4 regions of the Hydrogenophaga sp. NH-16 genome follow, and region 1 is predicted to be linked to each of the others. Evidence: predicted binding sites of a transcription regulator. Region 1 holds the regulator's gene; each other region holds the start of a gene.
The links. The regulator sigma-54, encoded in region 1, starts transcription at its own class of promoters, with help from an activator protein. The targets are predictions, from matches to a motif close to TGGCANGNAANCTGCTTT.
Positions count from the first base shown of each region.

Region 2: DD542_RS16305 (PQQ-dependent catabolism-associated beta-propeller protein) is a predicted target of sigma-54. The motif match lies at 5,179-5,196, and genes of this name have one in related genera.
Region 3: DD542_RS02755 (transglutaminase family protein) is a predicted target of sigma-54. The motif match lies at 1,629-1,646, and genes of this name have one in related genera.
Region 4: DD542_RS19840 (CmpA/NrtA family ABC transporter substrate-binding protein) is a predicted target of sigma-54. The motif match lies at 1,949-1,966, and genes of this name have one in related genera.

Region 1 covers NZ_CP029344.1:4,507,758-4,514,849, forward strand. Annotated here, with positions in the region: gene DD542_RS21700 (PsiF family protein) at 1-158, opposite strand, end outside; gene argS (arginine--tRNA ligase) at 274-1,947, shown strand; gene DD542_RS21710 (SPOR domain-containing protein) at 1,962-2,630, shown strand; gene DD542_RS21715 (thiol:disulfide interchange protein DsbA/DsbL) at 2,701-3,339, shown strand; gene lptA (lipopolysaccharide transport periplasmic protein LptA) at 3,517-4,116, shown strand; gene lptB (LPS export ABC transporter ATP-binding protein) at 4,152-4,901, shown strand; gene DD542_RS21730 (RNA polymerase factor sigma-54) at 4,914-6,533, shown strand; gene DD542_RS21735 (THUMP domain-containing protein) at 6,530-7,092, shown strand, end outside.
Region 2 covers NZ_CP029344.1:3,385,639-3,392,730, reverse strand. Annotated here, with positions in the region: gene DD542_RS16325 (quinoprotein relay system zinc metallohydrolase 1) at 179-1,177, opposite strand; gene DD542_RS16320 (quinoprotein dehydrogenase-associated SoxYZ-like carrier) at 1,174-1,971, opposite strand; gene DD542_RS16315 (ABC transporter permease) at 1,993-2,838, opposite strand; gene DD542_RS16310 (ABC transporter substrate-binding protein) at 2,820-3,977, opposite strand; gene DD542_RS16305 (PQQ-dependent catabolism-associated beta-propeller protein) at 4,106-5,110, opposite strand; gene DD542_RS16300 (tripartite tricarboxylate transporter substrate binding protein) at 5,288-6,346, shown strand; gene DD542_RS16295 (ABC transporter ATP-binding protein) at 6,343-7,092, shown strand, end outside.
Region 3 covers NZ_CP029344.1:561,983-569,074, reverse strand. Annotated here, with positions in the region: gene DD542_RS02760 (ComEC/Rec2 family competence protein) at 1-1,599, opposite strand, end outside; gene DD542_RS02755 (transglutaminase family protein) at 1,725-5,243, shown strand; gene DD542_RS02750 (circularly permuted type 2 ATP-grasp protein) at 5,330-7,092, shown strand, end outside.
Region 4 covers NZ_CP029344.1:4,110,653-4,117,744, reverse strand. Annotated here, with positions in the region: gene DD542_RS19850 (substrate-binding domain-containing protein) at 1-449, shown strand, start outside; gene DD542_RS19845 (nitrate regulatory protein) at 504-1,787, shown strand; gene DD542_RS19840 (CmpA/NrtA family ABC transporter substrate-binding protein) at 2,130-3,407, shown strand; gene ntrB (nitrate ABC transporter permease) at 3,429-4,355, shown strand; gene DD542_RS19830 (ABC transporter ATP-binding protein) at 4,352-5,152, shown strand; gene DD542_RS19825 (MFS transporter) at 5,375-6,589, shown strand; gene serA (phosphoglycerate dehydrogenase) at 6,668-7,092, shown strand, end outside.

The sequences.
Region 1 (7,092 bases):
TTCTGCTGGGCGGTCGGTTTCTTGTCGGCCGCGGGGGCCGCCGCCGGTGCCGCGGCGGGAGCGGGTGCCGCAGCGGGTGCGGCCGCAGGGGCCGCCGTCTGGGCGAGGGCCAGGGAGAGGGTTCCGGTCAGGGCGAGCAGGGTCAGCAGTTGTTTCATGTCGTGCCTTGTGGGATGAAGCGCCCGAAACGGGCCCGGAAACGATACCCGCGTTTGTCTTAAGGCGGTCTGACAGCCGGGGGCAGGGCTTTCCCGAACCTAAAATCCCGTCCCTATGCTCAAGATCAAACAGGAACTGCTGACCGGCCTTGCCCAGGCCCTGGACCAGCTCTCACCCGGCGCCGGCGACAAGGCGGCTTTCGAATCGCCCAAGGTCGCGGCCCATGGCGACTACGCCGTCACGGCCGCCATGCAGCTGGCCAAACCGCTGAAGGCCAACCCGCGCCAGTTGGGCGAGCAGCTCAAGGCCGCGCTGATGGCGCTGCCCGTCTACCAGCAGTGGGTGGCCGACATTGAGATCGCCGGTCCCGGCTTCCTGAACCTGCGGCTCAAGCCCGCGGCCAAGCAGGCCATCGTGACCGAGGTGCTGCAGGCGGGCGAGGCCTTCGGTGTCCAGCCCTCCAACGGCCAGCGCCTGATGGTCGAATTCGTCTCGGCCAACCCCACCGGCCCGCTGCACGTGGGCCACGGCCGCCAGGCCGCGCTGGGCGACGCGATCTGCAACCTCTACACGACCCAGGGCTGGGACGTGTACCGCGAGTTCTATTACAACGACGCGGGCGTGCAGATCGGGACGCTGGCCACCAGCACGCAGCTGCGCATCAAGGGCTTCAAGCCCGGTGATGCCGAATGGCCCGAGGCCGCCTACAACGGCGACTACATCCAGGACATCGCCAACGACTACCTGGCCAAGAAGACGGTGCATTCCGACGACCGCGAATTCACCGCCAGCGGCGACCCCGAGGCGCTGGACGACATCCGCCTGTTCGCCGTGGCCTACCTGCGCCACGAGCAGGACCTGGACCTCAAGGCCTTCGCGGTGAAGTTCGACAACTACTACTTGGAGTCCAGCCTCTACACCAGTGGCCGTGTGGACGCGGCGGTGCAGAAGCTGCGCGAGGCGGGCAAGACCTACGAGCAGGATGGCGCGCTGTGGCTCAAGTCCACCGACTACGGCGACGACAAGGACCGCGTCATGCGCAAGGGCGACGGGTCCTACACCTACTTCGTGCCCGACGTGGCGTATCACATCGCCAAGTGGGAGCGCGGCTTCACCAAGGTCATCAACATCCAGGGCACCGACCACCACGGCACCATCGCCCGCGTGCGCGCCGGCCTGCAGGCCGCGGGCGTGGGCATCCCCCAGGGCTACCCCGACTACGTGCTGCACACCATGGTGCGCGTGGTGCGCAACGGCGAAGAGGTCAAGATCAGCAAGCGTGCCGGCAGCTATGTGACGCTGCGCGACCTGATCGAGTGGACCAGCAAGGATGCGGTGCGCTTCTTCCTGCTCAGTCGCAAACCCGACACCGAATACACCTTCGACGTCGATCTGGCGGTGCAGAAGAACAACGACAACCCGGTCTACTACGTGCAGTACGCCCACGCGCGCATCTGCTCGGTGCTGGCGGCCTGGGGCGGTGACGTGGACTCGCTCGCCGGCGCCGACCTGTCGCCCCTGCACACGCCGGCCGCGCAGTCGCTGATGCTGCTGCTGGCCAAGTACCCGGCCATGCTGACCGCAGCGGCCGAGGGCTTTGCGCCGCACGACGTGACCTTCTACCTGCGCGAGCTGGCCGCGGCCTACCACAGCTACTACGACGCCGAGCGCATCCTGGTGGACGACGAAGCGGTCAAACGCGCCCGTCTGGCGCTGGTCCGGGCAACGGCACAGGTGTTGCACAATGGCCTGGCCGTGCTGGGCGTGAGCGCCCCGCAGAAGATGTGAACCTCCCACCTCCCATGAACATTTCATTCCCGCAGGCCCGCGCTCAGCGTGGCGGCACCCTGGTTGGCTTTGTGGTCGGCCTGCTCGTCGGCCTGGGCCTGGCGCTCTCGGTGGCCGTGTATGTGACGCGCGTGCCGGTGCCATTCGTGGACCGCGGTGTCACCCGCAAGCCGGCCGACGATGCGGCCGAGGCCGAACGCAACAAGGGCTGGAACCCGAACGCCGGGTTGGTGAACAAGCCGCCGCCGCTGCCGGCTCCAGTCGAAACGACCCCGCCGGCCGCCGGCGACGCGGCACCGAAGGACGCCTCAGCGGCGGAGCCCGACAAGGCGCCGGCCGCCAAAGCCGCTGACGCGGCCACCAAGCCGGACAGCGATCCGCTGGGCGACCTCATGAGGGCCAAGGCCGGAGGGGCGTCGGAGCCCGCGGCTGCGCAGGGGGCCGACCCCTTCTCCTACTTCGTGCAGGCGGGGGCATTCAAGTCTCCCGAAGAGGCGCAGGCGCAGAAAGCACGGCTGGCCATGCTGGGCATGGACGCCACCATCACCGAACGCGAGCAGGCGGGGCGCACCGTGTTCCGTGTCCGCATGGGACCATTTGGCCAGAAGGCCATGGCCGAGGCCACGCGCGAACAGCTGGAGGTGAACGGGGTGGAAGCGGCGCTGGTGCGGGTGCAGCGCTGATTGCACGGTACCGAGGAACTTTTCGCTGTCCCGGGAGCCTGATTCAGGTCATTTCAAGGAGTCCGATTCCATGCATCGTCGAGATTTTTCGCGCAGCCTCCTGGTGGCTGGTGCCGCCACCGCCAGCGGGCTGACCCTGTCGCCGGCCCTGGCCCAGCGCGTGGCCTTCAAGGAAGGCACCGATTTCCAGCGGCTGGCCAAGCCGGCGCCGACCGAGAGCCCGGCGGGGCAGGTCGAGGTGGTCGAGTTCTTCGCGTACAGCTGCATCCACTGCTACAACTTTGAACCGGTCTTTCATGAGTGGATCAAGCGCAAACCGGCCCATGTGACGGTGCGCCGCATGCCGGTGGCCTTCAACCAGAACTTCGTGCCGATGCAGCGCCTGTACTTCACGCTGGAGGCCTTGAACCTGGTGGACACGCTGCACGTCAAGGTGTTCAAGGCGATCCACGAAGAGCGCCAGCCGCTGACGACCGCGCCCGCCATCACCGCCTGGATCGAAAAACAGGGTGTCAACCGCGAGCAGTTTCTGGGCATCTTCAATGGCCAGGCTGCCAAGCTGGCGGAGAAGGCCGTTGGTCTGCAGGACGCCTACCAGGTGGAAGGCACGCCCGCCCTGGGCATCGCCGGCAAGTTCTATGTGGGCGGACAAGGGCCGCGCACCCTGCTGGTGGCGGACTCGCTGATTGCCGAGGCCCGCAAAGGCTGACCGGTTTCTGACCCTCTTCCCTTCGGAGCCCGCCCTGTGCGGGCTTCCTGGTTTCATGGCGGGCACAATGTGCCGGCGCAGCGGCGAAACGCTCTGGGCGCCGCTACAATGAATGCAAGATCTGTGCCCTCAAACGCCATGCACCCACACGCACCAACCCCCCGTTCCATCGCCCGGATGTTGGCCGTCATTGGCCTGATGCTGCCCCTGCTGGCGCAGGCCGAAAAGGCCGACAAGGACAAGCCCATGAACGTGGAGGCCGATGCGCTGCGCTACGAAGAGACACGCCAGACCAGCGTGTTCACAGGCAACGTGGTGATCACCAAGGGCACCATCCTGATGCGCGGTGCCAAGCTGGACGTGCGCCAGGACCCGCAAGGCAATCAGTACGGTCTGCTGCTGGGCACCCCCGAAAAGGCCGGTTTCTTCCGCCAGAAGCGGGAAGGCGTGGACGAATGGATCGAGGGCGAGGGTGATCGCATCGAATACGACAGCAAGGCGCAGACGGTGCTGTTCACCGGTCGCGCGGTGCTGCGCCGCTACCGCGGCACCCTGCTCAACGACCAGAGCGTGGGCAGCGAGATCCTCTACAACAGCCTGACCGAGGTGTTCACGGTCAAGGGTGGGGACACCAGCAAGACCGCTGCCAACCCCACCGGCCGCGTGCGCGCCATGCTCACGCCGATCCCGGAAGAGGAGAAGAACGGCCCCGCCGCCCCGGCGACCGATCCGGCCACGCTGCGTCCCAGCGGCAAGATCACCGAGCCCAAGAAGTGACGGAGACCGTCGCCAGCGCCAGTCCGTCGGGCGGCATGCCGTCGCACAGCCGTCTGGAGGTCCGGGGACTCAAGAAGTCCTATGGCAGCCGCAAGGTGGTCAAGGACGTGTCCCTGTCGGTGGACAAGGGCGAGGTGGTGGGACTGCTGGGTCCCAACGGCGCCGGCAAGACCACGTCGTTCTACATGATCGTCGGCCTGCTGCGGGCCGATGGTGGCGAGATCCTGCTGGACGGTCACCGCATCGAGTCCCTGCCCATCCACCGCCGTGCCCGGCTGGGGCTGGGCTACCTGCCGCAGGAAGCCTCGATCTTCCGCAAGCTCACGGTGGCGCAGAACGTGCGCGCCGTGCTGGAGCTGCAGCAGGACGCGAACGGCCAGCCGCTGTCCGCGCGCGAGATCGATGCCCGGCTGGACGAGCTGCTCAAGGAGCTGCGCGTCGACCACCTGCGCGATTCGCCCGCGCCCGCCCTCTCGGGCGGTGAGCGCCGTCGCGTGGAGATCGCCCGCGCGCTGGCCACCCGGCCGCGGTTCATCCTGCTGGACGAGCCCTTCGCCGGCATCGACCCGATCGCGGTGCTGGAGATCCAGCACATCATCAGTTTCCTCAAGTCGCGCGGCATCGGTGTGCTGATCACCGACCACAACGTGCGCGAAACCCTGGGCATCTGCGACCACGCCTACATCATCAGCGACGGTCATGTGCTGGCCAGCGGTACCACCGCCGAGATCATCGAAAACGCCGAGGTGCGCCGCGTCTACCTGGGCGAGAACTTCCGCATGTGACGGAATGAGCCGATGAAGCAAGGTCTGTCGCTGCGGGTGTCGCAGCACCTCGCGCTCACGCCGCAATTGCAGCAGTCGATCCGCCTGTTGCAGCTGTCCACGTTGGAGATGGCTCAGGAAGTCGAGCAGATGCTCGACGAGAACCCGTTCCTGGAACGGGGCGAGGAAGTGGCCGATCGCGAAGATTTCGGCGTGCAGACCGCGGACGCACCGGTGGTCGCCGGCGAGCAGCTGGAAGAAGCGGCGCAGCCGGTGGTCGAGCTGCGCAGCGCCGAACCGGACACCCGCACCACCCAGGCCGACAGCGCAGACAGCGCCAGCGACGAGGTCGAGAGCCGGCTGGACGGCGCCGCGCCGGTCGAAGAAAGCTGGGAAGGCGACGGCACCGTCGAGATGGCGCCCGACGACAGCGAATGGGGCGGCGATGCACCCGCGCGCAACAGCGGTTCCGGTGGGGACGACGACGACACCGCCACGGCCGCCGACCTGGCCCGTGTGCCGGTCAGCCTGCAGGACCAGCTGCACGAGCAGGCGCGCTGCCTGCGCCTGTCGGACGAGGACAGCGCGGCGCTGTTTTTCCTGATCGAGTCGCTCAACGACGACGGGTATCTGGAGGACAGCCTGCACGAGCTGGCGCGCGCCTGCTGGCGCCTGACCGCGGGCCGGCCGGCCGACGAAGAGCCGCGCTTCGACGAAGTCGAGGCCATTGAGCAGCGCCTGGGCATGGCCCTGCAGTGGCTGCAGCAGATGGAGCCCACGGGCGTGGGCGCGCGCGACCTGGGCGAGTGCCTGCGGCTGCAGATCATGGAGCTGCGCAACACGCCCGCCGCCCGCACGGCGCTGGCGATCTGCGAGCAGCCGCTGGAGCTGATGGCCAAGCGCGACATCAAGCGCCTGTGTGCGGCCACCGGGCACGACGACGAGACCGTGCGCGCCGCGCTGGCGCTGATCGCCCGCCTGGAGCCCAAGCCGGGCCGGCGCTTCGTCGACGTCGAGCGCAACGTCGTGGTGCCCGACGTGATCGTCACCCGCGCCGGTCGCGGTTTCAAGGTCTCGCTCAACGCCGAGGTGATGCCGCGCCTGCGCGTGCACGATGTCTATGCCAACGCCCTGCGGGGGCGGCGCGAGGCCGGCGGCGAAGCGGGCCACGCGGCCATGCAGCAGCGGCTGCAGGAAGCGCGCTGGTTCATCAAGAACATCCAGCAGCGCTTCGACACCATCCTGCGCGTCTCCAGCGCCATCGTCGAGCGCCAGCGCAACTTCTTCATGCACGGCGAACTGGCCATGCGCCCGCTGGTGCTGCGCGAGATCGCCGACGAGCTGGGCCTGCACGAGTCGACCATCAGCCGCGTGACCACGGCCAAGTACATGGCCACGCCGTTCGGCACCTACGAGCTCAAGTACTTTTTCGGCTCCAGCCTGGGAACCGAGACCGGCGGCAATGCGTCGAGCACGGCGGTGCGCGCCCTGCTCAAGCAGTTCATCGCGTCCGAAGAGCCGACCAAGCCGCTGTCCGACAACCAGCTCTCGGACCTGCTCAAGGAGCAGGGCATCGAGTGCGCGCGCCGCACGGTCGCGAAATACCGCGAGGCGCTGCGCATCGCGCCGGCGAACCTGAGAAAAGCGCTTTGAACCAATTGAATCTTTTCCTCCCCTGCGCCGCCGGCGTGGAGGACTACCTCGCCGCCGAAGTCACGCGCATCACGGGCGAGACCGCGGTGCAGAAGTCGCGCGCCGGTGTGGCGCTGCTGGCGTCCTGGCGCGACGCGCTCAAGCTCAACCTGCACTGCCGGCTCGCGCAGCGCGTGCTGGTGCAGCTCTGGCACGGTGGCTACCGCAGCGAGAACGACCTGTACGCGGCCGCCAGCGAGGTCGCCTGGGAAATCTGGTTCACGCCGCAGCAGACCATCAAGGTCGAGGTCACGGCGCAGCACAGCCCGCTCAAGAGCCTGAACTTCGCGGCGCTCAAGATCAAGGACGCAGTCTGCGACCGCTTCCGCGACAAGCGCGGCGAGCGCCCCAGCGTCAACACCACCTGGCCCGACGTGCGGCTCTACGCCCACCTGACCACCGACACGGTGAGCCTCTACATCGACACCTCGGGCGAGCCGCTGTTCAAGCGCGGCTGGCGCGAGGACAAAGGCGACGCGCCGCTGAAGGAAACGCTGGCCGCGGCCATGATCGCCGCCAC
Region 2 (7,092 bases), 1.1 Mb from region 1:
GTACACATCACAGACAGCAAAGGGCAACATCCGTGCCAGCGGGCCGGCCCCGAAAGGCCTAGGGTTTACACCGACGTTTGAGCGCGCTGGAGGCCCCGGGAGCGGTCCTCGAAGGCATCAGCTGCGCCAACCGTGCCACAGTGGCCGGGACACCTCTGTGACACTGTTCAAAAATGTGTCACCTGGCCGGCGCAGCCAGCACGCGCTGCTCGTAGCGCGGGTACCACTGGGTCAGCGAGCGCTGCAGTTCCGCGGGCTGTGCGGCCCACTTCGCAAAGCGCTCGGGCACCGGCGTGCGCAGCACCTCGCCCAGGTCCAGGCCGCGCTCGGCCGAGGTCTGCATCAGGTTCGTGAGCCACTGCAGCCAGTCGCGCGTCTGGCGCAGGCCGGCCAGCCCCTCGTGCACCGGGCCGTGGCTGGGCACCACGGTTTTGGCCTTGCCAGTGGCCAGCAGTTGCTCCAGCGTGTCCAGGCTGGCCAGCCACGCGGCGAAGTCGGCGTGCGGCGTGGTCGGCACGCGCTCGGTGAACACCAGGCCGCCCGCAAAGAGCACACCGGTGGTGGTGTCCAGCACCACCAGGTCGTCGGCGGTGTGGCCGTGCAGGCGCATCAGCTCCAGCTTGTGCGCTCCGAGTGACAGTGTCTGCGGCAGGTTCTTGGGGTCGATGGCCTCGCGCGAGGGCGTGGACTCGGTGCCGCGCATCCAGTCGCCACAGAGCCGGTACAGGTTGTCGGCGTAGGCGCCGCCCTCGGCGCGCGCGCCGGCAATGGTGCCGGCCAGCGCTTCGGTGGGCCGGTCGGCCCAGGCCTGGTGGCCGAAGAAATAGTCGGGGTGCAGATTCAGCTGCAGCACCTTGCGCACCGGGGCTTTGGTCAGTCGCTCGATGGCCCGCCGCTGCTGCTCGCCGTACAGCCGCGACGGCCCGGTGTTGATCACCACCACGCCGTCGCCGGTGTCGATGAAGGCGGTGTTGATGATGTTGCAGCCGTTGGCGCGCGAGAAGTCGGCCACCTCACCCTCGATCACCCAGGAGCCCGGGGCAATCTGGCGCGGCTTGAGGTCGTAGTCCGAGCGGGCCATGTCGGGCTTGGAGGCAAACGGTGGCACGGCCACCGGCTGCGCCAAGGCCGCGGTTGCCAACAGTGCCCACAGCGCGGCCACGCCCAGGCGCCTCATGCCCTCACCTCGGCGTCGATGCGGTTGCCGTTGTTGTCGCGGCCGAGCAGGCGGAAGGCCGGCGGCGAAACGGGCGGCAGCTCGAAGGTGATCAGCGGGTTCTCGGACACCGGTTCGTGCAGCGCCAGCCGCCACCAGGGCTGGCCGCCCGGGTCCTGCAGCTCCATCTGCTCGATGTAGAAGGCCGGGATGCCCGCCACCAGACCGGTGTCCATCGGGTGCATCACGCGCAGCCGCAGGCGGCGGCTGCCCTCGATCACGTTGTTGAAGAAGCGCGCCTGCACCTGGCCCAGGGTCTTGCTCCAGGAACCGTCGGCCCGTGTGATGCCCGGCACCGTGCAGCCGCCGCCCGCCGCCTGCACCCAGGTGCTGCCCACGTGCCACTGGCCGTCTTTGGTCTGCACGAAGGCGCGCACCGGCGAGGCCTGCTCCATACGGATGCGGAAGGCCAGCATGGGCAGTGCGCGCAGCGGTTCGAAGTCCAGCACCTGGCGCACCGGGTTGCGGTCCACCGACACCTTGATGCGCACCACCCCACCGCCGACCGCGGATAGCGCCCGCGCATCCACCAGCAGCGGCACGTTCATCGCGTCGTCGGCGAAGGCAGGCCCCTTGACGATCACCGCGTCGCTGAACGTCGCCTTGGCCCTGCCAATGGTCTGCTCGCGCAGACTCGGGTACTGCATCGAGCCCAGCGGATCGCCGCCGGTCTGGTCGTCCTGCGCCAGCGCTGCCCCGCCGACCAGGGCGGCGGTCGACAGCAGCCATTGGCGGCGGTTGGAAGCAAGGCGCATGGCTGGATCTCCGGGCCTGGCTCAACCGCCAGGCTTCTTGCTGATCGAGCCGCGTTGCGGGTCGTAGCCCCAGAGCGCGGCGACAAAAAACACCACCGTGCAGCCCAGCACCACCGCCCAGGCGGTGCCATTGAACTGCCCGTACATCGCAAAGCGGATCGCCTCGACCGCGTGGGTGAAGGGGTTGGCCTGCGCCAGTTTGAGCAGCCACCAGGCGCCCGACTCCTCCAGCTTCCACAGCGGGTACAGCGCCGGGCTGATGAAGAACATCGGGAAGATCACGAAGTTCATCGTGCCGGCGAAGTTCTCCAGCTGCTTCACGTAGACCGACAGCACCAGCCCCACCGAGGCCAGCATCACCGCGCCGCACACCATGGCCAGCAGCGCGGCCGGCAGGTGCAGCAGCGGCAGCTCGACGCCGAAGGCCCAGGCGATCACCAGGAACACCACCATCTGCAGCACCGACAGTGCGGTGCCGGCCAGCAGCTTGAACGCCAACAGCCAGCCGCGCGCCAGCGGCGCCGTGAGCAGCAGGCGCATCACGCCCATCTCGCGGTCGTAGACCATGGAGAGCGAGCTCTGCATGCCGTTGAACAGGGCCACCATGCCCAGCAGGCCGGGCACCATGTATTCCTTGTATTCGACGTAGGTCTCGTAGGGCGGCGCAATCGCCACGCCGAACACGTTGTGGAAGCCCGCCGAGAACACCACGAACCACAGGAGCGGCCGCACCAGGGCCGAGCCCAGGCGCGAGGGCTGGCGCAGGAAGCGACCGATCTCGCGGCCCACCACCGCGCGCAGGGCGCGCAGCAGGTGCGGCAACAGCGCGGGTGTCGGGTCGGGGGTGATCAGGGCCGCTGCTTGCATGCGCTTTCCGCTTCGTCCACGCCCAGCGTGTCCATGACTTCCCTGGGGTGCAGCACGCCGTCCAGCGGGGCCACGCCGACCACGCCGTCGACGTGGCTGAGGAAGATGGGCTGGCGCAGCTGCCCGTCCCAGGCGCGGAACGACAGGCGCGGCCCCTTGAAGCCGTCCACCGCCACCGGCCCGCCGCGCAGGGTCTTGAGCTGTTGCGCGATGGGCGCCTTGGGCAGGTCCACCAGCACGGTCGCCACCGCACGGACCGCGATCCAGGCGGCCCAGTCGTGGCCAGTCATGGGGCGCTTGTGCTCCTTGGCAAAACGGCGCGAGAGCTGCGGGCCGCCGTTGCGTTCCCACAGCGGGTGCCAGGGCACGGCCACCAGACCATTGGCGCCCACCACCGGCCGCGGCAGTTGCGTGGCGTACGGCACGGTGCGCGCGAACTCGCCGTCGCTGTCCAGCACCGCCACCACCTCGTGCTCACGGTCGCCGCCAGTCAGCAGGCGCACATTGCCCAGGTCGCGCTCGCGCGGGTCGCCGGTGAGCTTGAAGGGTTTGGTGGACGTGGCCTTGATGCCGTAGCGCTTGGCCGAGCGGTTGAAGGCCTCCAGCATGGGTGCGTCCCCCGGCAGCGGGCCCTGCAGCACCAGGGCCTTGCGCCAGTTGCGCGCCGCCAGGTACTGCGCCAGCGCGTCGCTGAGCATCGCGCGGCTCGGCACGGTGTGCAGCAGGTGCGCCGCGCACTGCGCGCCGCGCAGCGCGTCGTCGTCGGCCGCGGCGTTGAACACGATGGCGCCGCCCAGCGCGGCCGGCGCCGCCTGCACCAGCGCACGCAATTCGGCGGCCGGCAGGTCGGCCACCACGTGCTGCACCTTGGCGGCCTTCAGCTCGGCCAAGGCCTTGGTCAGGCCCGCGGCGTTGGGCAGCACCACGTCCTTCACCTCCAGCGCGATGCCGGCGGCGTCCAGCTCAAACGCCGAGTCTTCGGCCGCCAGCTGCACGCCGTCGATGGCGCGCCCGGTGGGGTGGCCGGGGTAGGCCTTCTCCAGCCGGCGCGGCGCGTGGCGCGGGTCGCCGTCCAGCGACACCACCGCGATGGTGACCTTGGTGGCGGCCAGCGCTGGAGCAGGCACCGACGCCCACACGCAGGCACACCACAAACCCAAGCCCAGAATGCCGCGGAACCGGCTTTGCCGGGCCGCAGGCATTGCCCCTTGAGGGGCGGAGCGGCCACACGAAGTGGGCAAGCGATGGGGGTGGGCCACAGGCTCTGTCATTTGCTCACAAGAATGGTGTGCGGCACACGCCCGGCCGGCACCGTCTTCAGTGCCTTGCCCGACGCCGTGTCCACCAGCGTCATGTCGTCCGACAGGCCGTTGGCCACGAACAGGGTCTTGCCGTCGGCCGTGAAGCCCAGGCCCCACGCGCGCTTGCCCACCAGCACCTGGTTCTTCACCGCCTTGCTCGCCACGTCCACCTCGGCCACGTGGTTGGCGCGGCCCAGGCCCACCCACATGCTCTTGCCGTCCGGGCTGATGGCCATGCCCACGGGGGTGATGTCGGCCGGGCGCATGCCCTTGACCTCGAACTTGATCTTCTGCTTCTCGGTGTGGGTCTTGGTGTCGACCACGCTCACGGTGGCGTCCAGTTCGTTGGTGACCCACAGCTCGCCGCCGTCGGGCGACATGACGAAGCGGCGCGGGCGCTTGCCGACCTTGATGTTCTTGGTCACCTTCTTCGTGCCCAGGTCGATCACATGGACGACGTTGGCCACTTCGGAGGTCACGTAGGCGGTTTTGCCATCGGGCGTGACCAGCACGCCTTCGGGCTCGCCGCCGGTTTTCACTTCAAACACCGCCTTTTTCGTTGCGATGTCGTAGGCCCCCAGCACGCTGTCGTCCTCGACCGACACGTAGGCGGTCTTGCCGTCGGGGCTGAGGTCGAACATCTCCGGGCTCTCGCCCAGCGGCACGGTGCCGGCCAGCTTGCCGCCAGCCACGTCCACCACGCCCATGGCGTTGCTGTCGCCGCAAATCACGAAGATCTGCGAACCATCGGCGTTGAACCTCATGTCGCGCGGGCGCTTGCACACGTCGATGGCGCCCTGGCGCTCGCCCGCGGTGTTGAACACGTAGAGCTTGTTGTCCTTCTCGCTGGACACGTAGACCTTGCTTTCGGCATGGGCGGGCAGGCTGAAGGCGAGCGTGGCGCCGGCGGCGCACAGGGCTGCGGTCAGGGGGCGCAGGGAACGGCGGAATGCGGTGGCACGGAGGGCCATGTCTTTGTCTCCTTGGTGTTGTCAAACGGTCAGCGGCCGGGCGGGCATCGCCACGGGCGCGCGATGCCTCTGCAAATTCGGTGCCAGTGGGCCATGGGCTGTTGCGGGAACAGAATTTGCCTCAAGATGCCCTGTCCCGAGGGCGCTCCGAGGGACAGGAGACTATCAGGCCCCGCCATGAGACACACACCGCTGTTCCCAGCGTTCAAAAATGACACAGGGATAACCCTGAGCCGTGACACAACCCAGGCCCGGCACCCGACGCGCCGCGACATCCTGTTCCAGGCCGGCGCGCTGGCCGTGGCGTCTGCGACGCCGCTGGCGAGGGCCCAGGCGCCCTTTCCCAGCAAGCCGCTGCAGCTCATCGTGCCCTGGCCCGCGGGCGGTCAGACCGATCTGACGATCCGCATCCTCTGCGAAGAGGCCGAGCCGCTGCTGGGCCAGCCGGTGCTGGTGGTCAACAAGCCCGGCGCGGCCGGCACGCTGGTGGCGCCCGCGCTCAAGGCGGCAGAGGCCGACGGTCACACCATCGGCCAGGTGCCCATCACGGTCTACCGCCACGCACTGATGAACCACGTGCCCTGGGACCCGGTGACCGACCTCGCGCCCATCCTGCAGGTCTCGGGCGTGAGCTTCGGCCTGCTGGTGCCGGCCAGCAGTCCGTTCAAGAGCGCCACCGAGCTGATCGACTGGGCCATCAAACACCCCGGTGAGCTGATCCTGGGCTCTACCGGCATCGGCACCACCGCCCACCTGGCGATGGAAGAGATCCTGCTGCAGCACAACGTGAAGTACGTGCACGTGCCCTACAAGGGCACGGCCGACCAGATGCTGGCCATCGCGGGCGCGCAGATCATGGCGGGCGTCAACTCCACCGGCTTCGCGCCCTGGGTCGAGAAAGGCCAGATGCGCGTGCTCGCCACCTTCAACGCCACGCGCAACCCGCGCTGGCCCGACGCGCCCACCATGCGCGAACTGGGTTATCCGCAGGCGGTCTACACCTCGCCATGGGGCCTGGCCGCGCCGGCCGCCACACCGCCCGCGGTGGTGCAGAAGCTGCACGACGTGTTCCACAAGGCCATGTTCAGCGAACGTCATGCGGGCGCGCTCGCCAAGTACGATCAGTCGCTCGATTACCTGGGCACGCGCGACTACCGCCAGGCGGTGCTCGCCACCGTGGAACGCGAAAAGAAGCTGCTCGCACGCATGAACCTGCTGGCCAAGACCGCCTCATGACCGAACCCACACCGCCCGCCTTCAACTCCGTGCTGCAGGCCGAGGGCCTGCACAAGGCCTACAACGGCAAACCCGCGCTCAAGGGCGTCACCCTGTCGATGCAACCCGGCGAGATGGTGGCCCTGCTCGGCCCCAACGGCGCCGGCAAGTCCACCCTGCTGCAGCTGCTCACCGGCCTGTTCACCCCCGACCAGGGCACGATCCATGTGCTCGGCCAGGACATGCGCCAGCACCCCGCGCGCGCGCTCGCGGGCCTGGGCGTGGTGTTCCAGCAGAGCGCGCTCGACCTGGACCTGACGGTGATGGCCAACCTGCTGTTCCACACCGACCTGCACGGCATCCCGCGCAAGACGGCGCGCGAGCGCATCGACGCGCAGCTCGCCGCCATCGGCCTGCAGGACCAGGCCAAGGCCGTGGTGCGCAGCCTCTCGGGCGGCACGCGGCGCAAGGTGGAGCTGGTGCGCGCGCTGCTGCACCGCCCGCGCCTGCTGCTGATGGACGAGGCCACCGTGGGCCTGGACCCGGCCTCGCGCCAGCAACTGCTGGACACGGTGCGCGGCCTGTGCCGCGACCAGGGCCTAGCGGTGCTCTGGGCCACGCACCTCATTGAAGAAGTGAAGACCGCCGACCGCCTGCTGCTGCTGCACCAGGGCACGGTGCGCTTCGACGGCGCCATCGGCGCCTTCATGGCCGCCGCCGAAGGCCCGGACTTCCAGACAGAGGTATTGAAGGCGCTGCAGAAGCCG
Region 3 (7,092 bases), 890 kb from region 1:
GCCGACGTCCACCGCCAGCACCTCGAACTCGCCGGTCTCAGGCCGCTGGGGTGTCCAGGCCAGCATCGGCGCCAGCAGCACCAGGCCGGCCGAACGCAGCGACCACGGCAGGCGCAGCACCAGCAGCAGCCCGCCGGCCACTCCACACAGCGCCAGCGGCAGGGGCGGGATGGGCTGAAACAGCGTGGCCCAGCGCCAGCCGCCCAGCCACTCCAGACACACCACCAGCCCCTGAACGGCCCACGCCGCCAGATCCCACAGCGGCGGCACGATCACGCCCAGCATGGCCAGCGGCGTGACCACACCCGTCACCCAGGGAATGGCCAGCAGGTTGGCCACCAGCCCCGCCAGCGACAGCTGCCCGAACAGCAGCACCCCCAGCGGCGCCAGCGCCACCGTGACGACCGCCTGCTCGCGCAGCAGGCGGCGCACCGGCCCCGCCTTCTGCCGCGATCCCGAGGCGAACAGGATGCCCACCGCCACAAAGCTGAGCCAGAACCCCGGCTGCACCAGCGCCCAGGGGTCCAGCGCCAGCACCGCCACCATCGCCAGCAGCCAGACCAGGGGCCAGGGCCACTGGCGCACGCCCTGCCGCAGCCCCACCACCAGCGCCAGCATCAGCACCGTTCGTTGCGCCGGCACGCCCCAGCCCGAAAACAGCGCGTAGGCCGCCGCGGCCGCCACACCACCCCAGGCCGCCGCCCGCGGTGCCGGCACCGCCAGCAGCACCCCCGGCCACGCATGGGCCCAGCGCCGCCAGCCCCAGCCGATGCACGCCGTGGCCAGCCACGCAAACACGGTGACATGAAGACCGGAGATGCTCATCAGATGAGCCACACCCGTGTCGCGGAAAAGGGTCCAGTCGCTGCGCTCGATCGCCGCCTGGTCACCCACCACCAGCGCCGCCAGCACACCGGCGCTGCGCGGTTCCTGCACACGCGCAGCGATGCGGTCCGCCACCCACTGGCGCGCCGCTTCGACCGGGTGGCCGCCGCTGGCGCCGAGGAACACCGGCGCGGGGTCGCGCGGGCCATCGCGCAGGTAGCCGGTGGCGCCGATGCCCTGCTCCCAGAGCCAGCGCTCGCGGTCGAAGCCATGGGGGTTGGAGGCACCGTGCGGACGCTTGAGACGCACCGTCAGCCGCCAGGCGTCGCCCGCGCGCCAGGTGCGCCCCGTTCCCTGACCCCGGAAGTCGCTGATCAGCAGCCGCGGCGGCAGATCCACCGCCAAGCCGTCCCTCGTCGCCGATGCCACGGCGAACTCGAAGCGGTCGCTGTCGGCGCCGCGCTGGGGCATGGTGGCCACCTGCCCGGTGACCACCAGGTTCACGCCCTCCAGCGGGGCGCTCAGCGCCTGCGCCTGGTGGCGCGCAGCGCGCAGGCCCGTTGCCCCGGCCGCCGCGAGCGCACCCGCCAGCAGGGCGGCGCCCAGCGCAAGCCCGGCACGTCGCCTGGCCCCGACCCGTGCAGCAACGCCGGCCAGCAAGAGCGCCGCCGCCAGCAGCCCCGCGTACCCCGCCACCGGCCACAGCCGGGCCTGCAGAAGCTGCAGCGCCACCCCCAGCACCGCGCCAGGCAGCACCGCCCACAGCGGGTGCATCAGACGGTCCGCCGGACAGCCGTGCGCCGTGGCGCGGGACTTGCTAGTTTTTGTCGAACGCGCGCGGCAGCCCGCCCTGGCAGCGTTTTCATTGTTTGTGACTCCCTGTTGAAAGTGACCCCAGCATGGCCATCCATGTCGCCCTGAGCCACATCACCCATTATCGGTACGACCGCCTGGTCAAACTCGGCCCGCAGGTGGTCCGCCTGCGGCCGGCACCGCACAGCCGCACCAAGGTGCTGTCGTACTCGCAGAAGATCGAACCGGGGGGTCACTTCATCAACTGGCAGCAGGACCCCTTCGCCAACTACCAGGCGCGCCTGGTCTTCCCCGAACCCACCACCGAATTCAAGGTCACGATCGACCTGGTGGTCGAGATGGCGGTCTACAACCCGTTCGACTTCTTCCTCGAACCACGCGCCGAGAAGTTCCCCTTCACCTACGACGAATCCCAGAAGCGGGAACTGGCCCCCTACCTGGCCACCGCACCGATGACGCCCCTGCTCAAGGGCTATCTGGAGCAGGTCGACCGCAGCGAGCAGCGCACCATCGATTTCCTGGTCGGCATCAACCAGAAGCTCTGGAAGGACATCGCCTACACCATCCGCATGGAGCCGGGTGTGCAGACGCCAGAGGACACTCTCACGCTCAAGAGCGGCTCCTGCCGCGACTCGGGCTGGCTGCTGGTGCAGTTGCTGCGCCACCTGGGCCTGGCCGCGCGCTTCGTCTCGGGTTACCTGATCCAGCTGACACCCGACGTGAAAGCCATCGACGGCCCCAGCGGCCCCGAGAAGGACTTCACCGACCTGCATGCCTGGTGCGAAGTGTTCCTGCCCGGCGCCGGCTGGATCGGTCTGGACCCGACCTCGGGCCTGCTCGCCGGTGAGGGCCACATTCCGCTGGCCTGCACGCCGCAGCCCTCCAGCGCCGCGCCGGTGGAAGGCGGCGTGGACAAGTGCGAGGTCGAGTTCAGCCACGAGATGAAGGTCATGCGCATCCACGAATCGCCGCGCGTGACCAAGCCCTACACCGAAGACCAGTGGAACGAGGTGCTGAAGCTCGGTGAACAGGTGGACGCCGATCTGGTGAAGGGCGACGTGCGCCTGACCCAGGGCGGCGAGCCCACCTACGTGGCCATCAGCGACCGCGACGCCGCCGAGTGGAACACCGACGCCCTGGGCCCGACCAAGCGCGGCTACGCCACCGAACTGCTGGGCCGCCTGCGCGAGCGCTACGGCGACGGCGGCTTCGTGCACATGGGCCAGGGCAAGTGGTACCCGGGCGAGCAGTTGCCGCGCTGGGCGCTGTCGGTGTTCTGGCGTGCTGACGGCGAACCCTGCTGGGGCAACCCGGCCCTGCTGGCCGACGAGCGCGACGAAGCCCGCTACACCGCCGACGACGCGCAGCGCTTCACGCAGGCACTGGCGCGCCGCCTGGGCCTGTCGACCCAGTACATCACCCCCGGCTACGAAGACACCTGGTACTACCTGTGGCGCGAACGGCGCCTGCCGGTCAACGTCGACCCCTTCGACAGCAAGCTCGACGACGAGCTGGAACGCCAGCGCCTGCGCCGCGTGTTCGGCCAGGGCCTGGACGCCACCGTGGGCTACGTGCTGCCGCTGCAGGCCTCGGGCCACGGTCCGCTCTCGAACAACGGCAAGAGCGCCTACCACCGCGTCAGCGGCACGGTCTGGTCCACCGGTCCCTGGTTCTTCCGCGACGAGCGCATGTACCTGATTCCGGGTGATTCGCCCATGGGCTACCGCCTGCCGCTGGACTCCCTGCCCTGGGTGTCGATGGGCGACTACCCCTACCACATCGAGCAGGACCCGCACAGCGCACGCGACCCGCTGCCCACCGGCTCGGCGCTGCGCCACCAGGTGCACCCGCACACCGTGGGCGGCGGTTTTGCCGAAGGCGGCACCGTGTCGCTGCAGGGCACCGACTGGTTCGACGAACAGGGACCCGGCGGCGAGGTCGAGGCGCTTGGCCTGCGCCGTGGCCAGCCGCACCCGGCCTCTTCGCCGGCGCAGCAGCTCTCGTCCCGCTTGCCGCGGCGCGGCGAATCGGCCGCCTGGCTGACCCGCACCGCGCTGGTGGTGGAGGCGCGCGACCCGCAGCGCGCCAACGGCCCCAAGGCCGAGAAGGCCAGTGGCGGCAAGGTCCAGCACCTCTACGTGTTCATGCCACCGATGCAGCGGCTGGAGGACTACCTCGACCTGCTCTCGGCGGTGGAGGACACGGCCGAGCGCCTGGGCATGAAGATCGTGCTCGAAGGCTATCCACCGCCGCGCGACCCGCGCCTGAAGATGCTGCAGGTCACGCCCGACCCCGGTGTGATCGAGGTCAACATCCACCCCAGCAGCAGCTTCGAAGAGCTGGTCGAGCGCACCGAGTTCCTCTACGAGGCCGCGCACCAGACCCGCCTGTGCGCCGAGAAGTTCATGACCGACGGCCGCCACACCGGCACCGGCGGGGGTAACCACTTCGTTCTCGGCGGCGCCACGCCGTCGGACTCACCCTTCCTGCGCAAGCCCGAGCTGCTGGGCAGCCTGGTGGCCTACTGGCACAACCACCCCTCGCTGTCCTACCTGTTCAGCGGCCTGTTCATCGGCCCGACCAGCCAGGCCCCGCGCGTGGACGAGGCGCGCAACGACCAGCTCTACGAGCTGGAGATCGCGCTCAACCAGATCGAACAGAACCGACAGCGCTTCGGCCAGGACATGCCGCCCTGGCTGGTGGACCGCACGCTGCGCAACATCCTGATCGACGTCACCGGCAACACCCACCGCAGCGAGTTCTGCATCGACAAGCTCTACTCGCCCGACTCGTCCACCGGCCGCCTGGGCCTGCTGGAACTGCGGGCCTTCGAGATGCCGCCGCACGCCCGCATGAGCATCGCCCAGCAGCTGCTGCTGCGCGCCCTCATCGCGCGCTTCTGGCAGCAGCCCTGGCGCGGCCAGCTCACCCGCTGGGGCACCGAGCTGCACGACCGCTTCCTGCTGCCGACCTTCATCCGCATGGACTTCGAGGACGTGCTGGCCGATCTGGCCGGGGTGGGCTACCGCTTCGACATGGCCTGGTTCGAGCCGCACTTCGAGTTCCGTTTCCCGCTGGTGGGCCAGGTGGCCGCGCGCGGCATCGAACTCACCCTGCGCAACGCGCTGGAGCCCTGGCATGTGATGGGCGAGGAAGGCGCGCCCGGCGGCACGGTGCGCTATGTGGACTCGTCGCTGGAGCGCATCGAGGTGCGCGTGAGCGGCTACAACGACAGCCGCTACGTGATCACCTGCAACGGCCGCGCCCTGCCCCTGCAGCCCACCGGCACCGCGGGCGAACACGTGGCCGGTGTGCGCTACAAGGCCTGGAACCCGCCCTCGGCGCTGCACCCGTCGATCGGCGTGCACGCACCGCTGACCTTCGACATCGTCGACACCTGGATGCACAAGTCGCTTGGCGGCTGCCAGTACCACGTCGCCCACCCGGGCGGCCGCAACTACGACAGCTTCCCGATCAACGCCTACGAGGCCGAAAGCCGGCGCCTCTCGCGCTTCTTCCAGATGGGCCACACCGCGGGCAAGCTGGTGGTGAACGCCGCGACACCCAGCCGGGAGTTCCCGTTCACGCTGGATTTGCGCCAGTGATCGCAGCCACGGGTCTTTGAAGGATGCAACGGCCCGAACCGCCCCGGGGTCCCCCAAAGAAGGAGCCACGGGCATACTCCAGAGCCGTGACCCCGGAAGAATCCAGAGACAACCTGTTCGACGAACTCAGCCCCGAATCCCCCGGGGACTGGGCCCTGTCGTGGTCGGTGCCCGCCGACGCCGGGCACCGCGACGAGCTGCGCGACAGCGGCGACCCGCGGGCCCTGGCCCCGCGCTGGGGCCGCTTCTTCGACCACGTAGGCACCGACGGTCTGGCCGACCTGAACCGCCGCGCCGAGAACCTGCAGCGCCAAATCCGCGACAACGGCGTCACCTACAACGTCTACGCCGACGCCGCCAGCGGCCTGCAGCGCCCCTGGGCGCTCGACCTGTTCCCCATGATCGTGGACCCGCTGGAATGGGCACAGATCGAGGCCGGCGTGCTGCAGCGCGCGCGCCTGCTCAACGGCATGATGGCCGACCTCTATGGCCCGCAGGAGCTGCTGCGCCGCGCCCTGCTGCCCACGGCGCTGGCCCAGGGCCACCCCGGCTACCTGCGCGCCATGAAGGGTGTGACGCCGCCGGGCAACACCTGGCTGCACATCGCCGCCTTCGACCTCGCGCACGGTCCCGATGGTCGCTGGTGGGTGGTCGGCCAGCGCACCCAGGCGCCCTCGGGTCTGGGCTACCTGCTGGAAAACCGCATCGCCATCGCACGGCAGTTCCCCAAGGCCTTTGCCGGCATGAAGGTGCAGCGCCTGGCTGCCAGCTACCGGGCGCTGATGGACGGCATCAAGGCGCTGTCGCCCGAGGGTGAGGACGCGCGCATCGCCCTGCTCACGCCCGGCCCCTACAACGAAACCTACTTCGAGCAAGCCTACCTGGCGCGCTACCTGGGCCTGACCCTGGTCGAGGGCAACGACCTGACGGTGCGCGACCAGCGCCTCTACCTCAAGACACTCAAGGGCCTGGAGCCGGTGCACGCGCTGATCAAACGCGTGGACGACCAGTGGCTGGACCCGCTGGAGCTGCGCCCGGACTCCGGCCTGGGCGTGCCCGGCCTGCTGCAGGTGCTGCGCGCGGGCAACCTGCTGCTGGCCAACGCACCGGGCTCGGCGCCGCTGGAATCGAGCGCGCTGCTGGGCTTCCTGCCCGCCATCAGCCGCCACCTGCTGGGCGAGGAACTGGAACTGCCCTCGCTGGCCACCTGGTGGTGCGGCGAAGACGCTGCGCTGCGCGAGGTGCTGCCCCTGCTCAAGGGCGGCGTGATCAAACCCACCTACCCTGGCTCGGGTCTGGAGACGGCCATCGGCCAGAGCCTGAACGCCCGCGAGCTGGACGAATGGTCGGGCCGCATGGTGCGCCACCCCGACGACTACACCGTGCAGTCCTGGTTGCCGCTCTCGCAAACGCCCACCTGGACCGGCGAGCGCCTGTTGCCGCGCTCGGCCATGCTGCGCGTGTTCGCGCTGGCCGACGGGCCGCAGAGCTGGCGCGTGCTGCCCGGCGGGCTGGTGCGGCTGGCGCCCCGCGGTCAGCTGATGGCGTCCATGCAGCGCGGCGGATCCAGCGCCGACTGCTGGGTGATGACCGACGGCGAGGTCGACACCACCAGCCTGCTGCAGTCGCAGCCCAGCACCCTGGCCCTGGCGCACCAGAAACGCCCGGTCACCAGCCGCGCGGCCGAAAACTTGTTCTGGCTGGGCCGCTACACCGAGCGCGCCGAAAACGCGGTGCGGCTCGCGCGCATCGTGCTCGACCACCTTGGTGGCGAAGAGCCCAGCTCGCGCGCCCTGCTGGCCTGGCTCTCGGCCACCGCCCGCGAAAACGCCCTGGTGCTGGACGACGT
Region 4 (7,092 bases), 400 kb from region 1:
GCTCGGCCGTGGCCGTGGCCGTGCCGGCCGGCACCCCGCACCCGGACATCGCCACCGAAGCCGCGCTCAAGGCCGCGGTGCTGGCCGCGCCCACGCTCGGCTACTCCACCGGTCCCAGCGGTGTGCAACTGGCGAAGCTGTTCGAGCGCTGGGGCATTGCGCAGCAGATCGCACCGCGCATCGTCACGCCGCCGCCAGGCACCTCGGTGGGTTCGCTGGTTGCCAAAGGCGAAGTCGCACTGGGCTTCCAGCAGCTCAGCGAGATGACGGGTGTGGTCGGCATCGACGTGATCGGCGGCCTGCCCGAAGCCGTACAGATCGTCACCACCTTCTCGGCGGCCCGCGCCACCGTGAGCACGCAGCCGGATGCCGTACAAAAGTTCCTGGCATTTCTTGCGAGCTCGGAAACCGCCGATCTCAAACGCCGGCACGGCATGACACCTGCCTGAAACTGTCGGGCCCCCACGCTCCAGGCGGCACGAATGTTGCTGCCGCCCCAGGGCATGAAATCGGCCTTCTGTTTCCTCATTGCCGCCAAGCGCTGCGAAATCGCCGGCCTGCAACAGCTGGCGCTGACCAGCGCCCTGGTCAACGCCACCGGCCGCTTCATCCATGCGCTGCAGCGCGAGCGCGGCCTGTCCAACCTCTACCTCGCCTCGCAAGGCCAGCACTGGGCCGATGAGCGCCTGGCCCAGGTGGCGTGCTGCGACGAGCTGCAGGCCGAGGTGCGCGCCGCCTTCGACACCCTGGACACCGAGACCCCGCGCGCCGGCAACGGCGCCCGCCTGTTCAGCCGCATCGCCTATGTGCTGCAGGGCCTGGACGCCCTACCCCTGCTGCGCCTGCGTGTGCAGACACAGGTCTGGAGCGCCGCACGCGCCACCGCCGGCTACATCCGCCTGATCAACGGCCTGCTGGCGGTGGTGTTCGAGGCCGCCGACAGCGCCTCCGACCCCGACATCTCGCGCCGCCTGGTGGCCCTGTTCAACTTCATCCAGGGCAAGGAATTCGCCGGCCAGGAACGCGCCACCGGCTCGGCCCTGTTTGCGGCGGGCTGCGCGCAGGCCGACGGCCAGCAGCGCCTGCTGCACCTGATCGACTCGCAGGAACGCTGCCTGCAGGTGTTCGCCGACTTCGCCAGCGAGCCGCTGCGCGAGGCCTGGGCCGCCGTGCAGCGGCACGACACGCAGGCCTCGCTGGAGCGGCTGCGCCGCATCCTGGCCACCTCGCTGCCCGGCGGCCCGCTGGACACCGGCCTGAGCCAGATCTGGTTCGACGCCTGCACCGCCCGCATGGACACCATGAAGACGGTGGAGGACGCGCTGGCCGCCGAGCTGGAGGCCCTGTGCCACCAGCGCCTGGCGGCCGCCACCCGCGACCTGGCCGACTTCCAGAAGTGGCAGCGCGCCGAGTCGCTGGGCGAGGACCTGCCCGAGCACGGCGACTTCTTCGACGAAGGCCAGGCCGCCCCCGCGCCGCCGGTGAACCTGGGGCACCCGGTGCAGGCCTACGGCCCGCAGGTGGAACGCTCGATCCTCGAACTGGTGCACGAACAGGCGCAGCGCCTGCAGCAGATGGGTGACGAGCTGGACATGGTCCGTGCCAGCCTGAACGAACGCAAGATCGTCGAACGCGCCAAGGGCCTGCTGATGGCACACCGCCAGCTCAGCGAGCACGAGGCGCACAAGACGCTGCGCCAGATGGCGATGAACCAGAACCGGCGCCTGGTGGACGTGGCGCAGGCGGTGCTGGCCATGGCCGAGATCCTGCCGCCGGGCCTGCGCTGAGCCCACCTGTTGCGGCGCACAAAAGCTGTGCCGCCGCACGGCCGCGCACCAGTTTGAAGCCGCCCTGACACCCCGTTCAGCGGCTGCCCCTGCACCGCCTTCTTCGAAAAACCCAGCCAATTCAAAGAGTTACGCTTTCAACGGAGCCAACCAGCACAAGCTGGCACGGTCCGTGCTCAAGGATGGTCAACGGGACGTGCCAATGGCGGCACACCCTCCCGACGGTCTCAGGACACTCAGGACAACGGCGTCCATTTCTCGCCCCCGACAGGGGGGCCTGGAATGGGCGCCGTTTTGTTTTTCCGGTTTCAGTTTTCGGTTTTTTCTTCACAGGAGTTGAGCATGAACGACCACCGCGCCACGACACCCGAGACCGCCGCCGCGCCCGCCGCCGACAGCGGCTCGCGCCGCGACTTCATCAAGAAGGGCGCGGCCGCCGCCACCTTCTTCTCCACCCTGGGCCACAGCGGCGTCTGGGCCGCCGGCTCCGACGCGCCGGAAAAGACCGAGGTCAAGATCGGTTTCATCCCCCTGACCGACTGCGCCAGCGTGGTGATGGCCAGCGTGCTGGGTTTCGACAAGAAGTACGGCGTGACCATCGTGCCCACCAAGGAGGCGAGCTGGGCCGGCGTGCGCGACAAGCTGGTCAACGGCGAACTGGACTTCGCCCACGTGCTCTACGGCCTGGTCTACGGCGTGCACATGGGCACGGCCGGCCCCAAGAAAGACATGGCCGTGCTGATGAGCCTGAACAACAACGGCCAGGCGATCACGCTGTCCAAGGCGCTGGCCGACAAGGGCGCGGTGGACGGCCCGTCCCTGGCCAGGTTCATGGCCGCAAACAAGCGCGAGTACACCTTCGCGGGCACCTTCCCGACCGGCACCCACGCGATGTGGATGCACTACTGGCTGGCCGCCGCGGGCATCAACCCGCTGTCGGGCGCCAAGCTGATCACCGTGCCGCCGCCGCAGATGGTGGCCAACATGCGCGTGGGCAACATGGACGGCTTCTGCGTCGGCGAACCCTGGAACCACCGCGCCATCATGGACGGCATCGGTGTGACGGCCAACACCACCCAGGACCTCTGGAAAGACCACCCCGAGAAGGTGCTGGGCACGACCGCCGACTTCGTCAGGAAGTACCCCAACACCACGCGCGCCGTGATGATGGCCGTGCTCGAAGCCAGCCGCTGGATCGACGCCGGCCTGCAGAACAAGCTGAAGATGGCCGAGACCGTGGCGCAGAAGGCCTACATCAACACCGGTGTCGACGCGATCAACCAGCGCATCCTGGGCCGTTATCAGAACGGCATGGGCAAGACCTGGGACGACCCCAACCACATGAAGTTCTTCAACGACGGCAAGGTCAACTTCCCCTACCTGTCCGACGGCATGTGGTTCCTCACCCAGCACAAGCGCTGGGGCTTGATCAAGAGCCACCCCGACTACCTCGGCATCGCGAAGCAGATCAACCAGATCGAGCTCTACAAGTCCGTCGCAGGCGCCATGGGCATCAGCGTGCCCAAGGACCCGATGCGCAGCAGCAAGCTGATGGACGGCGTGGTGTGGGACGGCAAGGACCCCGCCAAGTACGCCGACGGCTTCGCCATCAAGGCCTGACCCTTCACAAGGAGCACCACCATGGTTGCCGCTGTTTTTCACATGCCGCTGGAGGCTTCGGCCCCGCCCGCCGCCAGCCCCACCACCTCGCCCATCGCCAAAGCCATGACCGCCTCGCAAGCCAGGCCCGCCGCAGCGCCCCCTGCTCCGAAAAAGCCTGCGATCGATCTGCGCAGCTTCTGGATGGCCGTGCTGCCGCCGGTGCTGGGCCTGGCGGTGCTCGTGCTGGTCTGGCAGGCCATCGCGTCCACCTCCAACAGCGGCATACCCAAACCGGCCGAGACCTGGGCGCAGGCGGTGCAGGTGTTCTCCGACCCCTTCTACAGCAACGGCCCCAACGATCAGGGCGTGGGCTGGAACGTGCTGGCCTCCCTGCAGCGTGTGGCCATCGGCTTCGGCATGGCGGCGCTGGTCGGCATTCCGGCGGGCTTTGCGATTGGCCGCTCGGTGTTCCTCTCGCGCATGTTCAACCCGCTCATCAGCCTGCTGCGCCCGGTGTCGCCGCTGGCCTGGCTGCCCATCGGTCTGCTGGTGTTCAAGGGCGCCAACCCGGCCGCCATCTGGACCATCTTCATCTGCTCGATCTGGCCCATGGTCATCAACACCGCGGTGGGCGTGCAGCGCGTGCCGCAGGACTACATGAACGTGGCCCGCGTGCTCAACCTCAGCGAGTGGAAGATCTTCACCAAGATCCTGTTCCCCGCCGTGCTGCCCTACCTGCTGACCGGCGTGCGCCTGGCGGTGGGCACCGCCTGGCTGGTGATCGTGGCCGCCGAGATGCTGACCGGCGGCGTGGGCATCGGCTTCTGGGTCTGGGACGAGTGGAACAACCTCAACGTCTCCAGCATCATCATCGCCATCTTCGTGATCGGCATCGTCGGCCTGCTGCTGGAGTTCGCGCTCATCAAGCTGGCCTCTATCTTCACCTATGAGGAAGTGAAAGCATGAACACGAAGTACATCGACATCCAGGGCGTCGAGCAGACCTTCAAGACCAGAAAGGGCCTGTTCCCCGCGCTCAAGGACATCAACCTCTCCGTCGCCAAAGGCGAGTTCGTCGCGCTGATCGGCCACTCGGGCTGCGGCAAGTCCACGCTGCTGAACCTGATCGCCGGACTGACCACGCCCACCGGTGGCGTGCTGCTGTGCGCCGACAAGGAAATCGCAGGCCCTGGCCCCGAGCGCGCCGTGGTGTTCCAGAACCATTCGCTGCTGCCCTGGCTGACCTGCTACGAGAACATCTTCCTGGCTGTGGAGCGGGTGTTCGGCCGCACCGAAACCCGCATCCAGCTGAAGGTGCGCACCGATGCGGCGCTGGAACTGGTGGGCCTGAAGGCCGCCGCGCAAAAGCGCCCCGGCGAAATCTCGGGCGGCATGAAGCAGCGCGTGGGCATTGCCCGTGCGCTGTCGATGGAGCCCAAGGTGCTGCTGATGGACGAACCCTTCGGCGCCCTGGACGCGCTGACCCGCGCCAAGCTGCAGGACGAGCTGCTGGAGATCGTCGCCAAGACCCAGGCCACCGTGGTCATGGTCACGCACGACGTGGACGAGGCGGTGCTGCTGTCCGACAAGATCGTGATGATGACCAACGGGCCGGCCGCCACCATCGGCGAGGTGCTTGCGGTCGACCTGCCGCGCCCGCGCCACCGCGTCGCCCTGGCCGACGACCCGCAGTACCAGCACTACCGCAAGGCGGTCATCGACTTCCTCTACACGCGCCAGGCACACGTCGAAAAGGCGGCCTGACCCCCGCAGCGGCCCAAGCACCCGCACCCCAAGCTGGTGCATCCCGCCCGTGATTCGACGGGCACGAAGCTTGCAAGAAATCGGGCGAAGGCTGACGAAGGCCTTCCCCCTCTGCGCCACGCCGCGTTCGCGGTGTTCCAGCGCCTCCGCGACCGCAGCGCCCGCCCGGGTGGCCTGCGGTCGTGGTGCATCCTCCCCCGCCCCACTCCACAGACCACGACCATGGCCGGATTACGCTCGTTCCTCCAAAGTGGCCACACGCCCACGCTGTTCGCCGCCTTCTTCTACCTGATGTTCTCCTTTGTCATCTGGGTGATGAACGGCGCCATGGCCCCCTTCATCAGCGAGGAGTTCAACCTCACGCCCGCACAGAAGGGCCTGCTGCTGTCCATCCCCATCGTGGCCGGCGCGATCATGCGCTTCCCCCTGGGTCTGCTGGCGCAATATGTGGGCCGCAAGACCGCGACACTGGTCGAGCTGAGCCTGATCACGCTGACCATGGCCTTCGGCTACTTCTTCGTTCACAGCTACGACGACCTGCTCAAGCTGGCCCTGCTGCTGGGCGTGGCCGGCGCCAGCTTCGGCGTCGCCATGTCGCTCGGCTCGGGCTGGTACCCGCCCAAGTACAAGGGCCTGGCCATGGGCCTGGTGGGCGCAGGCAACGTGGGCACCGCCGTGGCCGCCCTGCTCGCACCACCGCTGGCACAGAGGTTCGGCTGGCAGACGGTGTACGGCTTTGCCGCCCTCGCCTCCTTCGTGCCCATGCTGGTGGTGGCCTTCATGGCCAAGGAACCGCCCGACCGCGACGAACACGCCAACCTCAGGGACCACCTGGCCTGCCTGCTGGAGAAGGACGGCTGGGTCTTCAGCCTGATCTACGTCGTCACCTTCGGCGGCTTTATCGGCATCACCACCTTCCTGCCCACCTACTACCACGACCAGTTCGGCGTGAGCAAGGTGCAGGCCGGCCAGCTCACCATGCTCGCCGCCTTCATGGGCGCCGCAGTGCGCGTCTTCGGCGGCTGGATTTCGGACCACTGGGGCGGCGTGAACACGCTGACCGTGGTGCTGGTGGTCGTCGCGGCGGCGCTGGTGGGCGTGGGACTGTCCTCGCAGTCCATCGCGCTGACCACGCTGCTGCTCATCGTCTGCTTCGCTGCGCTGGGCGCGGGCAACGGCGCGCTGTTCCAGCTGGTGCCGCTGCGCTGGCCCACGTCCACCGCGGTCGCTGGTTCGATGATCGGCGAGATCGGCGCCCTCGGCGGTGGCCTGGTGCCCATGCTCATGGGCCAGTCCAAGCAGAACACCGACAGCTTCCTCACCGGCTTCATCGTGCTGGCCGTGTTCTCGCTGCTGATGCTGGGCGTGATGCGCAAGATGCAGGTGCGCTGGACGCGGACCTGGGCCGAGAAGGGTGGGCGGGCGCGGACCGAGTGAAGGGCCTACCCGCAACCGGCTGAGGGATATGAGCTGCGAAAAGGGCGCCAGCGAAAGAAGTGACTACATTCATCAGCCATGAACGCAAGCACCACGCCGTCCCAAGCCATCCCGCCTCGCCCGAAAACCTCGACCGACAAAAGCAAGATCCGCTTCCTGCTGCTGGAAGGCGTTCACCCCTCGGCCGTCGAGGTGTTGCGCGCGGCGGGCTACAGCCAGATCGAGAGCCTTCCAGGGGCCCTGCCAGACGATGAACTCAAGTCCAAGATCGCCGACGTGCACTTTCTGGGCATCCGCTCGCGCACTCAGCTCACCGCCGAGGTGCTGAGCCACGCCCACCGCCTGGCCGCCGTTGGCTGCTTCTGCATCGGCACCAACCAGGTGGACCTGGCCGCCGCGCGCGAACGCGGCATCGCGGTGTTCAACGCCCCCTTCTCCAACACCCGCTCGGTGGCCGAACTGGTGCTGGCCGAAGCCATCCTGCTGATGCGCGGAGTCCCCGA